3 regions of the Oerskovia sp. 140933 genome follow, and region 1 is predicted to be linked to each of the others. Evidence: riboswitches for the same ligand, from Rfam matches in the RefSeq annotation. Region 1 holds a riboswitch; each other region holds the start of a gene.

Region 1 (3,266 bases):
AGGCGCAACGGGCGGGCAGCGGAGGTCGCGGCGGACAGGTTGAGCGCCCTCTCGCGCCGGGAGCGGGTCCGGCTCGCGACGCTCAGCGCGACCACGACGACGACGAGCTGCACGACCGACAGCACCGCGGCCGTGCGCAGGTCGAGGAACTGGGTCGTCTGGATCCAGATCTCGGTCTCGATGGTCCCGTACTGGATGCCGCCCAGGACGAGGACGACGCCGAACGCCGTGGCGCAGAACAGGAACACGATCGACGCGGCGGACGCGATGGCCGGGGCCAGCGACGGCAGCGTCACGGACCGGAACGCGCGCCACGGCGAGGCGCCCAGCGCGCGGGCGGCCTCCTCGGCGCGCGGATCGAGGTGCTCCCAGAGCCCACCGACGGTCCGCACCACGACCGAGTAGTTGAAGAACACGAGCGCCAGGACGATCGCCCCGAACGTGCCGTCGAGCCGCAGGAACCCCAGGAGGCCGCCCTCGACCAGCAGGGACCGGAACGCGACGCCGACCACGACGGTCGGCAGCACGAACGGCACGGTCACGAACGCGCGCAGGAACGTGCGTCCCCGGAACCTGCACCGGTACAGCACGTACGCGCCGGGCACGCCGAGCAGCACCGAGATCACGGTCCCGAGCACGCCCTGCCACAGCGTCAGGCCGATGATGCGCCAGGTCCGCGGCTCGGAGAACACCTCGGCGAAGCCGGAGAGGTCGAGGGAGGCACCGGCGGCGTCGTGGGTGACGAACCCGCGTGCGACGAGCGTCGCGACGGGCCAGGCGAAGAACACCCCGAGGAACAGCAGCGGCAGCCCGGCGGCGAGCCCCCACAGGAGGACCCGCCCGCCGCGCTGCAACCCCGGGGGCACGCGGATCGTGCTCAGCCGATCACGGTCGACGTCCACGTCTTGATCCACTCGTCGCGGTGGGCCGTGATGTCGGCCGGAGAGACCTCGTAGGGCTCCGGGGACAGGGGCGCGAACTCGGCCCAGCCCTCGGGCAGCGCGATGTCCGCGTTCGCGGGGTACATGTACATGTTGTCGGCGACGTCCGCCTGGAACGCGTCGCTCACGAGGAAGTCGACGAGCTGCTGGGCCCCCTCGGGGTTCTTGGCGCCGGCGAGCACGCCCGCGTACTCGACCTGGCGGAAGCAGGTGTCGAGCAGCGCGCCCGTGGTCGTCGACGTCCCGTCCTCCGACACGGTGAACGCGGGCGACGTCGAGTACGACAGGGCGAGGGGACGCTGCCCCTTGCCCTCGCCCCCGGAGAAGTCGACCGAGTAGGCGTCGGACCAGCCGTCGACGACCTTGACGCCGTTGTCCTTGAGCCTGCTCCAGTAGCCCTCCCAGCCGTCACCCGAGTCGGACGTGCCGTAGGCGCCGACGGTCGCGAGCAGGAACGAGAGCCCGGGGGACGACGTCGCGGGGTTGGTCACGACGAGCAGGTCCTTGTACTCGGGCTTCGTCAGGTCGTCGAGGGTCACGGGCTCGGCGAGGCCCTTGTCGGCGAACCAGCCGTGGTCGACGTTGACGCACACGTCGCCCAGGTCCACGGGGGTCAGCGCGCCGTCGCCGATCGCGTACTGCGCGGCCGAGTCCGCAAGGCCTGCGGGGAAGTAGGAGTCGAGGACGCCCTCGTCGATCGCGCGGGTCGCGAACGTGTTGTCGATCCCGAACACGACGTCGCCCAGCGGCGCGTCCTTGGTCAGGACGAGCTGGTTGACGAGCGCCCCGCCGTCGCCCGGCGCGACCTGCTTCACGGTCAGCCCGGACTCCTCCTCGAACGCGGCGAGGACCTCGTCGCTCACGGCGAACGAGTCGTGGGTCACGAGCGTGACGGTGTCCGTGGCGGTGCTGTCGCCCGAGCCGCTGTCGGCTGCGCCGGCGCACGCCGTCAGGGCCAGGGCGCTGATCCCGCCGACGAGCCCGAGGCCGAGCCTGCGGGGGGTGCTGCGGCGGGTACTGATGGTGTTCACGTGTCCTCCTTGGACTCACAGGAGGGGGACCTCGCGCACGGGAGGTCCCGTGAGCGAGGCTAGAGAAGCCCGACTTCCTCCACCGGTGCTAACCGGATCAGGTTCGAGGGTCTGCGGTGGTCCGCACTCTCAGCGCCCGTCGCCCGGTGTTCCCGGGGCGGTCGGCGCTCCCCTGTCGTTCACCTGCGACTTTACACCGGGGCCCGACGGCGTGGGCAGCCGTCCGGCGTACGGCGTCGCCCGGGGCGCGCCGCCCCCGGGGCGACGACTACGGTGGGAGGTGAGCTTCGCCGTCGGGCCTGCGGGTACGCCGGCGGCACCGCCCCGCCCCGCACCCTGGAGGAACACATGGCCGACAACGATCAGACCCTCGCCGAGAAGGTCACGACCGTCGCGCTGACGCTGGCCGCAGGCTGGGTCGCGCAGAAGGCCGTGAGCTACGCGTGGGCCAAGGCCACGGGGCACGACGCCCCCAAGGACCTGGACGACCCGGAGGTCGGGATCATCAGCGCGGTCACGTTCGCCGCGGCCGCCGCGGCCGCGAGCGTGTTCGCTCGCCGGTTCGCGGGGCGCGAGGCCAAGCGCGTCGTGAAGCGGTTCGTCGCACGCGCGCACTGACACCCGGCACGGGACAGAGGCGAACGGTCGAGGGAGAGGGCTAGGACCCTCCACCTCGACCGTTCGCCTCTCTGCCGGCGCGGGACGCGTCACGCCGTGAGCATCGCCGCCGGGTTCTCGTGCGTCAGACGGCGCAGCACGTCACGCTCGACGCCCCGCCGGGCCAGCATCTCGGTGAAGACCGTCGGCACGTACGCGAACCCGTTGCCGCCGTTCTGCACCCACATCTGCTTGAGGAACACGTCGTGGCTCATGAGCACCTGGCCCGCGAACCCCGCCTCGACCAGCCGGTGCACCGCACCCGCGGTCGTGTGCGGGTCCGGCGAGACACCCTCCTTGGGGTACGTGATGTCCATGCCGACCATGTCGAACTCGAGCCACACCCCGCGCTCCGCGACGGCCCGCTGGTAGTCGGGGTCCTCGGCCGAGGGGTCCATGTGGCACAGCACGACCTTCTCCGGCCGCACGCCCACCTCGTCGACCACGAGATCGAGGATCTCGTGCGCCCGACGCTGCCAGCCCGGCAGGTGGATCTGCATCGCGACCTGCGGGTGCTCGAGCTGAGCCAGGGCCGAGGCCCGCAGCGACGCCCGCTCGCCCGCCGTGAAGTCCGGCGAGACGCCGATCTCCCCGATCACGCCCGGACGGATGCCCGTGTCCCGGACGCCCTCGGACA
Region 2 (3,266 bases), on a different contig from region 1:
CGCGCGAGCACGACATCCTGGCGCTGCTGTGCCGCGGGCAGTCGAACGCCGAGATCGCCGCGACGCTGTTCCTCGAGGCGAGCACCGTGAAGTCGCACCTGAGCCGGATCATGACCAAGACGGGCATGCGCGACCGCGTGCAGCTCGTGGTGTGGGCGTACGAGCACGGGATCGCGGCGCCGATGCCACGGTGATCCTGCCCGCCCCCCGCTGAGTGCGTCGGGCAGGCGGTTGCGGCAGCGGATCAGCCGCCCGCGACCGGCAGGTACACCCGGCCGCCGGCGTCCGCGAACTCGCTCGACTTCTCCGCCATGCCGGCCTCGATCGCCTCGACCGACGTCAGCCCGTTCTTCTCCGCGTACTCGCGCACGTCCGCCGAGATCCGCATCGAGCAGAACTTGGGCCCGCACATCGAGCAGAAGTGCGCGGTCTTGGCGGGCTCGGCCGGCAGGGTCTCGTCGTGGAACGCGCGGGCCGTGTCGGGGTCGAGCGAGAGCGCGAACTGGTCGTGCCAGCGGAACTCGAACCGGGCCCGCGACAGCGCGTCGTCCCGGAGCTGTGCGCGCGGGTGCCCCTTGGCGAGGTCGGCCGAGTGCGCCGCGATCCGGTACGTGATGACCCCGGTCTTGACGTCGTCGCGGGCGGGCAGCCCCAGGTGCTCCTTGGGCGTGACGTAACAGAGCATCGCGGTCCCGGCCTGGGCGATGATCGCGGCCCCGATCGCCGACGTGATGTGGTCGTACGCGGGCGCGATGTCGGTCGCGAGCGGGCCGAGCGTGTAGAACGGCGCCTCCTCGCACAGCTCCTCCTCGAGGCGCACGTTCTCGACGATCTTGTGCATCGGGACGTGCCCCGGGCCCTCGATCATGACCTGCACGCCGTAGGACTTCGCGACCTTGGTCAGCTCGCCCAGCGTGCGCAGCTCGGCGAACTGCGCTGCGTCGTTGGCGTCCGCGATGGACCCTGGCCGCAGGCCGTCGCCCAGGGAGAACGTCACGTCGTAGTCGCGCAGGATCTCGCACAGCTCCGCGAAGTGCGTGTACAGGAACGACTCCTGGTGGTGCGCGAGGCACCACGCCGCCATGATCGAGCCGCCGCGGGACACGATGCCCGTGACGCGGCGCGCGGTCAGCGGGACGTACCGCAGCAGGACGCCCGCGTGCACGGTCATGTAGTCGACGCCCTGCTCGGCCTGCTCGATCACGGTGTCGCGGTAGATCTCCCACGTGAGCCGCGCGGGGTCGCCCTTGACCTTCTCGAGCGCCTGGTAGAGCGGCACGGTCCCCACGGGGATCGGGGAGTTGCGCAGCACCCACTCCCGGGTCTCGTGGATGTCCTTGCCCGTCGAGAGGTCCATGAGGGTGTCCGCGCCCCAGCGCGCGGCCCACACCATCTTCTCGACCTCCTCCTCGATCGAGGACGTCACGGCCGAGTTCCCGATGTTCGCGTTGATCTTCACGCCGAACGCCTTGCCGATGATCATGGGCTCGATCTCGGGGTGGCGGCGGTTGGCCGGGATCACCGCCCGGCCGCGGGCCACCTCGTCGCGCACGAGCTCGACGTCGACGCCCTCACGGGCCGCGACGAACCGCATCTCGTCGGTCACGATCCCTGCCCGTGCCCAGGCGAGCTGCGTCCGGGCACCACCCGTGCCGCGCTCGGTGGGGACGGCGTCGGGCCGCAGCCAGTCCGCGCGCAGGGCCGGCAGCCCGGCCGCCAGGTCGAACGCCGCCGGGTCGTCGACCTCGGTGTACGGGCCCGAGGTGTCGTACAGGTCCAGGTGCTCGCCGTTGCTCAGGTGCACGCGGCGCTCGGGGACGCGCAGGTGCTCCGCGCCCGGGACCGGGTGGTGGACCTTGGCGGACCCTGCGATGGGGCCGGTCGTGATGGTGTGCGCAGGCACAGCGGTCTCAGAGCTCATTGCTCTCTCTCCCTACGTCGGCATGATCCGAACAGGTTCGAACGGTCGGCGGCGCTGAGCCGCCCTCTCAGCTCGCTGCTGCGAGCTCCCGTGGGTGTGTGGAGTTGTGGGTCCTGCTTGTGGTGCGGTGGTGCTGGGTGGTGCGGTCGTCACCGTAGCGCAGGTTGCCCGACGGCGGCACGACCATCCCGCGATCGGTCCGTCTCTCCAGGGTTCCGGCCGACGTCACCTCTCCTTGAAGTACTTGAACAGGTGCTTCTCGCGGGTCGTGAGCGCCGCGGCCACGGCGCCGATGAGGACCGCCCCGGCGCCCGCCAGGACGGTCCGCATCCCCAGGATCCAGGTGCTGACCTGGTCGGCGGGAAGGCCGACGCCGGCGGCGAACCACCACAGCGCGGGGACGGCCACGATCACGGCGACCCCGCTCCAGACGGCGGTCTCGAGGAGCACCTGCCAGGTCAGGGCCGCGCGCGGGACGCGGGCGTGCAGGGCCGCGGCGAGCTCGAGGCGGCGCAGGCGGATCGCGACGAGACCCAGGGCGAGTCCCAGGACGACCGCGGCGACCGGAGCGGGCTTGGTCAGACGGTCCGCGAACTCGGCGCTCGCGTCGTACGTCGTACCGAGCCGCCCGTTGAGCTGCTTCTGGGTGGGCTGCGCCTCGGACGACGGGTCGGCGACGAGGGCCGTCCGCAGGAGGGTCGCGGTCTCGGGGTCGACCGGCCAGATCTCGACCCAGCACGAGTCGAACAGCCCGGTGGCGGGCACGGGAGCGACGGCGGCGTAGCCCAGGACACGGTCGCGGCCGTCGTCGGGGTACGGGTACACCGCCCCCACCCGGGCGGGTCCCGCATTGGTCGCGATCGAGTCACCGGTCGTCGCGCCGAGCGCCTCGGCCAGATCTGCGGACAGCCACAGACCGGCCCCGGCGACCCGGCCGCGATCGAGCGCGCCGAGCAGCCCGGGGGTCGCCTCGAAGCCGGTGAGCTCGCTCGAGGGGAGGTTGAGCGCCCGCAGCGGCGTGCCGGTCCGCAGGGCGCCGGCCGCGTTGACGCCGTCGACCCCGGTGAGGGCTTCGCAGCGTGCCCCGTCGACCTGCCCGGCGGCCTCGAGGATCTGCACGCTCGCGCCCGCGTCGCGGTACTCGCGGGCGCCATCGATGACGCCCACGACCGCGCGCACGTCGACTGCGGCCAACGACCCGACGACCACGACGAGCACCGCGGCGAACAGCGTCGCGCGCGTCGTGCCGGTCGTGACGTTGCGCCACGCCTCCGACACCACGGACGCGGCTCGCATGGCCCGCGCCCGCACGGGCCGCCCGGCCTCCTCCCCCGGCCCGACGGCG
Region 3 (3,266 bases), on a different contig from region 1:
GTGGTTGGTGTAGGCCGCCGTCACGGGGGACGGGTCGACGCCCTCGACCGCACCGCGGTCCATCCCGGCGTGCTCGCCGAGCCAGTCGCGGTGCAGCGCCTGCTCGACCTCGAGCGACTCGACCGCCGCGCCCGCGAAGAACTGCCGCGCCTCGGGCGTGGGCGCGAGGAGGCTCGCCCGCGACAGCACGCGGGCGTACTCGGCCAGGTAGGCGGCGTCCTGCGCGAGGTAGAACCCGAAGTCCTCGGCGGCGAGGGACCCGTCCACGAGCGCCCCCACGAACCCCATGCCCTCGACGGCCTCGCGCCAGCCCGCGATCCGCTCCCAAGCCTCGTCGGTGAACGTCCGCCGCCCGAGCGTGGGCAGGTGCGCCAGGTGGTCGACGGGTCCGTGGCCCGTGCCCACGGCCAGCCCTCCCCCGGCCCGCAGCGCACCCGTCAGCCAGGTCTTCGCGTCGCGCACGGCACCCGCCCAGTCGTCACGCCGAGGACGCAGGGCGGCGACCGCCGCCGACAGCGAGCACCCGGTGCCGTGGGTGTGCACGGTGTCGACGCGGGGCGCCGAGAAGGTCGTGACGCCGTCGGGCCCCACCAGGGCGTCGGGCGACTCCTCCCCCGTGAGGTGACCACCCTTCAGGAGCACGACGGCGCCGCCCGCCGCGTGCAGTCGCCTCGCCTGGGTGAGGGCGTCGGGCCAGGTGGTCGCGGCCGGCTCGCCCAGGAGGACGGCGAGCTCGGGGAGGTTGGGGGTCACGAGGTCGGCGAGCGCGACCAGGTCGCGCACGGCCTGCTCGGCCCCCTCGTCGAGGAGGCGGTGGCCGCTCGTGGCGACCATGACGGGGTCGAGCACGACGAACGGCGGCCGCACGCGGCCGAGCCACGCCGCGATCGCCCGCGCGTTGGCCTCGTCGGCGACCATGCCGATCTTCACGGCGTCGATCACGACGTCGTCCGAGACCGCGTCGAGCTGCTCGGTGAGGAACTCTGCGCCCGGGACGTGGACGGAGCGGACGCCGTGCGTGTTCTGCGCGACCAGTGCGGTCGTGACCGCCATGCCGTACGCGCCGTGCGCCGCGAACGCCTTGAGGTCGGCCTGGATCCCGGCGCCCCCCGTCGGGTCGGTGCCTGCGATCGACAGGACGCGGGGACGGGAGGGCCCGGCCCCCTGCTGCGGGGCGCGGCCCCGCACCTCCCCGGACGCGGGTACGGGCCCGGTGGTGGGCAGGGCAGGTGTGGTGGCAGCAAGCGACATTGCCGACATCCCTTCGCTAGTGCTAGCTAGATCAGGTTCGACGGGTGTGATCTCAGCCCGGCTCGTGGGAGCGGGCACCCCGTGTCTTCGGGGGAAGGATAGCGGGCACCAGGACCTGCCGGTCGGCAGGGACCGGCAGGCGGCGGTCGGCTCGGCGCTCCTGCGGCCTACGAGGCCGCAGGAGGAACCGTCATCACGTCGATGCCCGACGACGGGACGTACCGGTCCAGGCACCGTACGACACGCTCGACGTCCTCGCGGCCGGCCTCGGGGACGAGGGCGACCGTCGTCGGGAGCGGCGGTAGAGGGAGCGGTGTCACGGCGTACTCGACCGCGTGGTCCTCAGCGCAGGCGTCGATCCCGGCCGGCCACCCGTCGACCGCGACGATCCACGGCCCCTGCGCCGGGATCGCGACCCGCCCGGTCGCCCAGGGCGCCGCAGCCAGCGCGAGAGCGCCGCACGACGCGGCCAGGACTCCGACGAGCAGGCCGGTCCGGCGGGGCATCGCGGTCACCTCGGTGGTCGTCGTCGACGTCAAGGACGGTGCAGAGCCACCACCGTAGCGGGCCCGCGGGCCGACCGCCCCGAAACGGGCTAACGGGTGCCCAGGTCCTCTCGGATCAGTCGCAGGATCCTCTTGCTCTCGACACGGAACCGGGTGTTGGCCGCCGCGACCATCTCCGGCGTGATCTCCTCCGCGTCCGCACCGTCCTCGGAGAAGGTCACGCGGAGCGCCTCGATCGCGTCGACCACCTGATCGGCCCCCTCGACGGCGACGCGCGCCTCTGCCGACAGCCTCGCCTCGGCGAGCGACACGAGCTGCTCCGCCAACGTCTGCGCGAGGCCGGTCCTCCCCTCGTGGGTGAGCTCCGTCGCGAGCCTGGCCAGCACCATCCTCGTCTGCGTGTTCACCTCGATGTAGTCGGCGTAGGCGTTCCGCCGCAGCGTGTCGAGCCGGATCCGCTCAGCCTCGCCGACCTGCGTGGCGACCGTGCGGGACTGCGCCCACCCCGTCGCCAGGGACCCCGCGAGCACGCCGACGATCCCGAGCACCGCCGGCAGCCAGGCAGAGGTATCCATGCGCTGCAAGATAGCAGCGGAGACGTCCGGCGTCGGCGTACGGCGTCGCCGCCCGCCGTGCCGGTGCGGTTGATCGCACCACCGCCGCGGCGGATGCTGGGAGCGACCGTCAGGAGACGGCCCACCACCGAGGAGGTCGGCCATGAGCACGACGCACGACGACGTCACGCCCCACCGCACGGCACCGCGCGCCCGGCGGATCGCCCTCGCCGCGGCCCTGGTCGTCGGGGCGCTCGCGCTCGCGGCCTGCGCCCCCGGCCCCAACCCGGACGTCGGCACGCCGACCGCCGACGGCAGCCCCGCCGGCTTCTGGCTCGGCCTGTGGCAGGGCATCATCGTCCCCGTCACGTTCGTCGTCTCCCTGTTCACCGACACGGTGAACATCTACGAGGTGCACAACGACGGCAACTGGTACGACTTCGGCTTCGTGCTCGGCCTGGGGCTGTTCGTGGGCGGGCCGTTCGGCGCCTCGAGGGGTCGGCGCAGCCACTGAGACCGCCGGCGTGCGAGCCTCGCCGCGGCGTCCCCCGCGCGCCGGACCGGGCGACCGGGCGATGAGTTCCGACGAGGGACCGAGTCTGCCCTGGTGACCGCTGCCCTGCCCGACCCCGCACGGAGGACACCATGACGACCGAGCCCGACTCCCCGACCACGACGCTGCCAGGCCGCCCGCCCGTCGTCGACCTGGCCACCTGGCAGGCCGCCCGGGACGAGCTCCTGGTCCGCGAGAAGGCCCACACCCACGAGGGGGACGCCATCGCGGCCGCCCGCCGCAGCCTGCCCATGGTGAGCCTCGACGGCACCACGGAGGTCGTGGGCCCCGACGGCCCGGTGCCCTTCCTGGACCTGTTCCAGGGGCGCGACGAGCTCGTGGTCTACCAGCACATGTGGCACGACGGCGCACCGCACCAGGGCCAGTGCGAGGGCTGCACCT

The links. A riboswitch is a leader RNA that binds a small molecule or an ion and turns the genes downstream of it on or off. The one in region 1 is predicted to bind thiamine pyrophosphate.
Region 2: it holds a riboswitch for thiamine pyrophosphate, as region 1 does, so the genes downstream of both, thiC (phosphomethylpyrimidine synthase ThiC) here and NHG27_RS09230 (thiamine ABC transporter substrate-binding protein) in region 1, are expected to answer to the same signal.
Region 3: it holds a riboswitch for thiamine pyrophosphate, as region 1 does, so the genes downstream of both, thiD (bifunctional hydroxymethylpyrimidine kinase/phosphomethylpyrimidine kinase) here and NHG27_RS09230 (thiamine ABC transporter substrate-binding protein) in region 1, are expected to answer to the same signal.

What each region holds. Positions count from the first base shown of each region.
Region 1 covers NZ_JAMXIO010000013.1:93,613-96,878, reverse strand. Annotated here, with positions in the region: gene NHG27_RS09235 (ABC transporter permease) at 1-866, opposite strand, end outside; gene NHG27_RS09230 (thiamine ABC transporter substrate-binding protein) at 878-1,972, opposite strand; TPP riboswitch at 2,030-2,156, opposite strand; gene NHG27_RS09225 (DUF4235 domain-containing protein) at 2,321-2,590, shown strand; gene NHG27_RS09220 (phosphotriesterase family protein) at 2,680-3,266, opposite strand, start outside.
Region 2 covers NZ_JAMXIO010000008.1:38,524-41,789, forward strand. Annotated here, with positions in the region: gene NHG27_RS06360 (response regulator) at 1-194, shown strand, start outside; gene thiC (phosphomethylpyrimidine synthase ThiC) at 245-1,921, opposite strand; TPP riboswitch at 1,914-2,023, opposite strand; gene NHG27_RS06370 (hypothetical protein) at 2,147-3,266, opposite strand, start outside.
Region 3 covers NZ_JAMXIO010000050.1:5,177-8,442, reverse strand. Annotated here, with positions in the region: gene thiD (bifunctional hydroxymethylpyrimidine kinase/phosphomethylpyrimidine kinase) at 1-1,251, opposite strand, end outside; TPP riboswitch at 1,243-1,343, opposite strand; gene NHG27_RS17915 (hypothetical protein) at 1,419-1,757, opposite strand; gene NHG27_RS17910 (hypothetical protein) at 1,847-2,332, opposite strand; gene NHG27_RS17905 (hypothetical protein) at 2,475-2,825, shown strand; gene NHG27_RS17900 (DUF899 family protein) at 2,957-3,266, shown strand, end outside.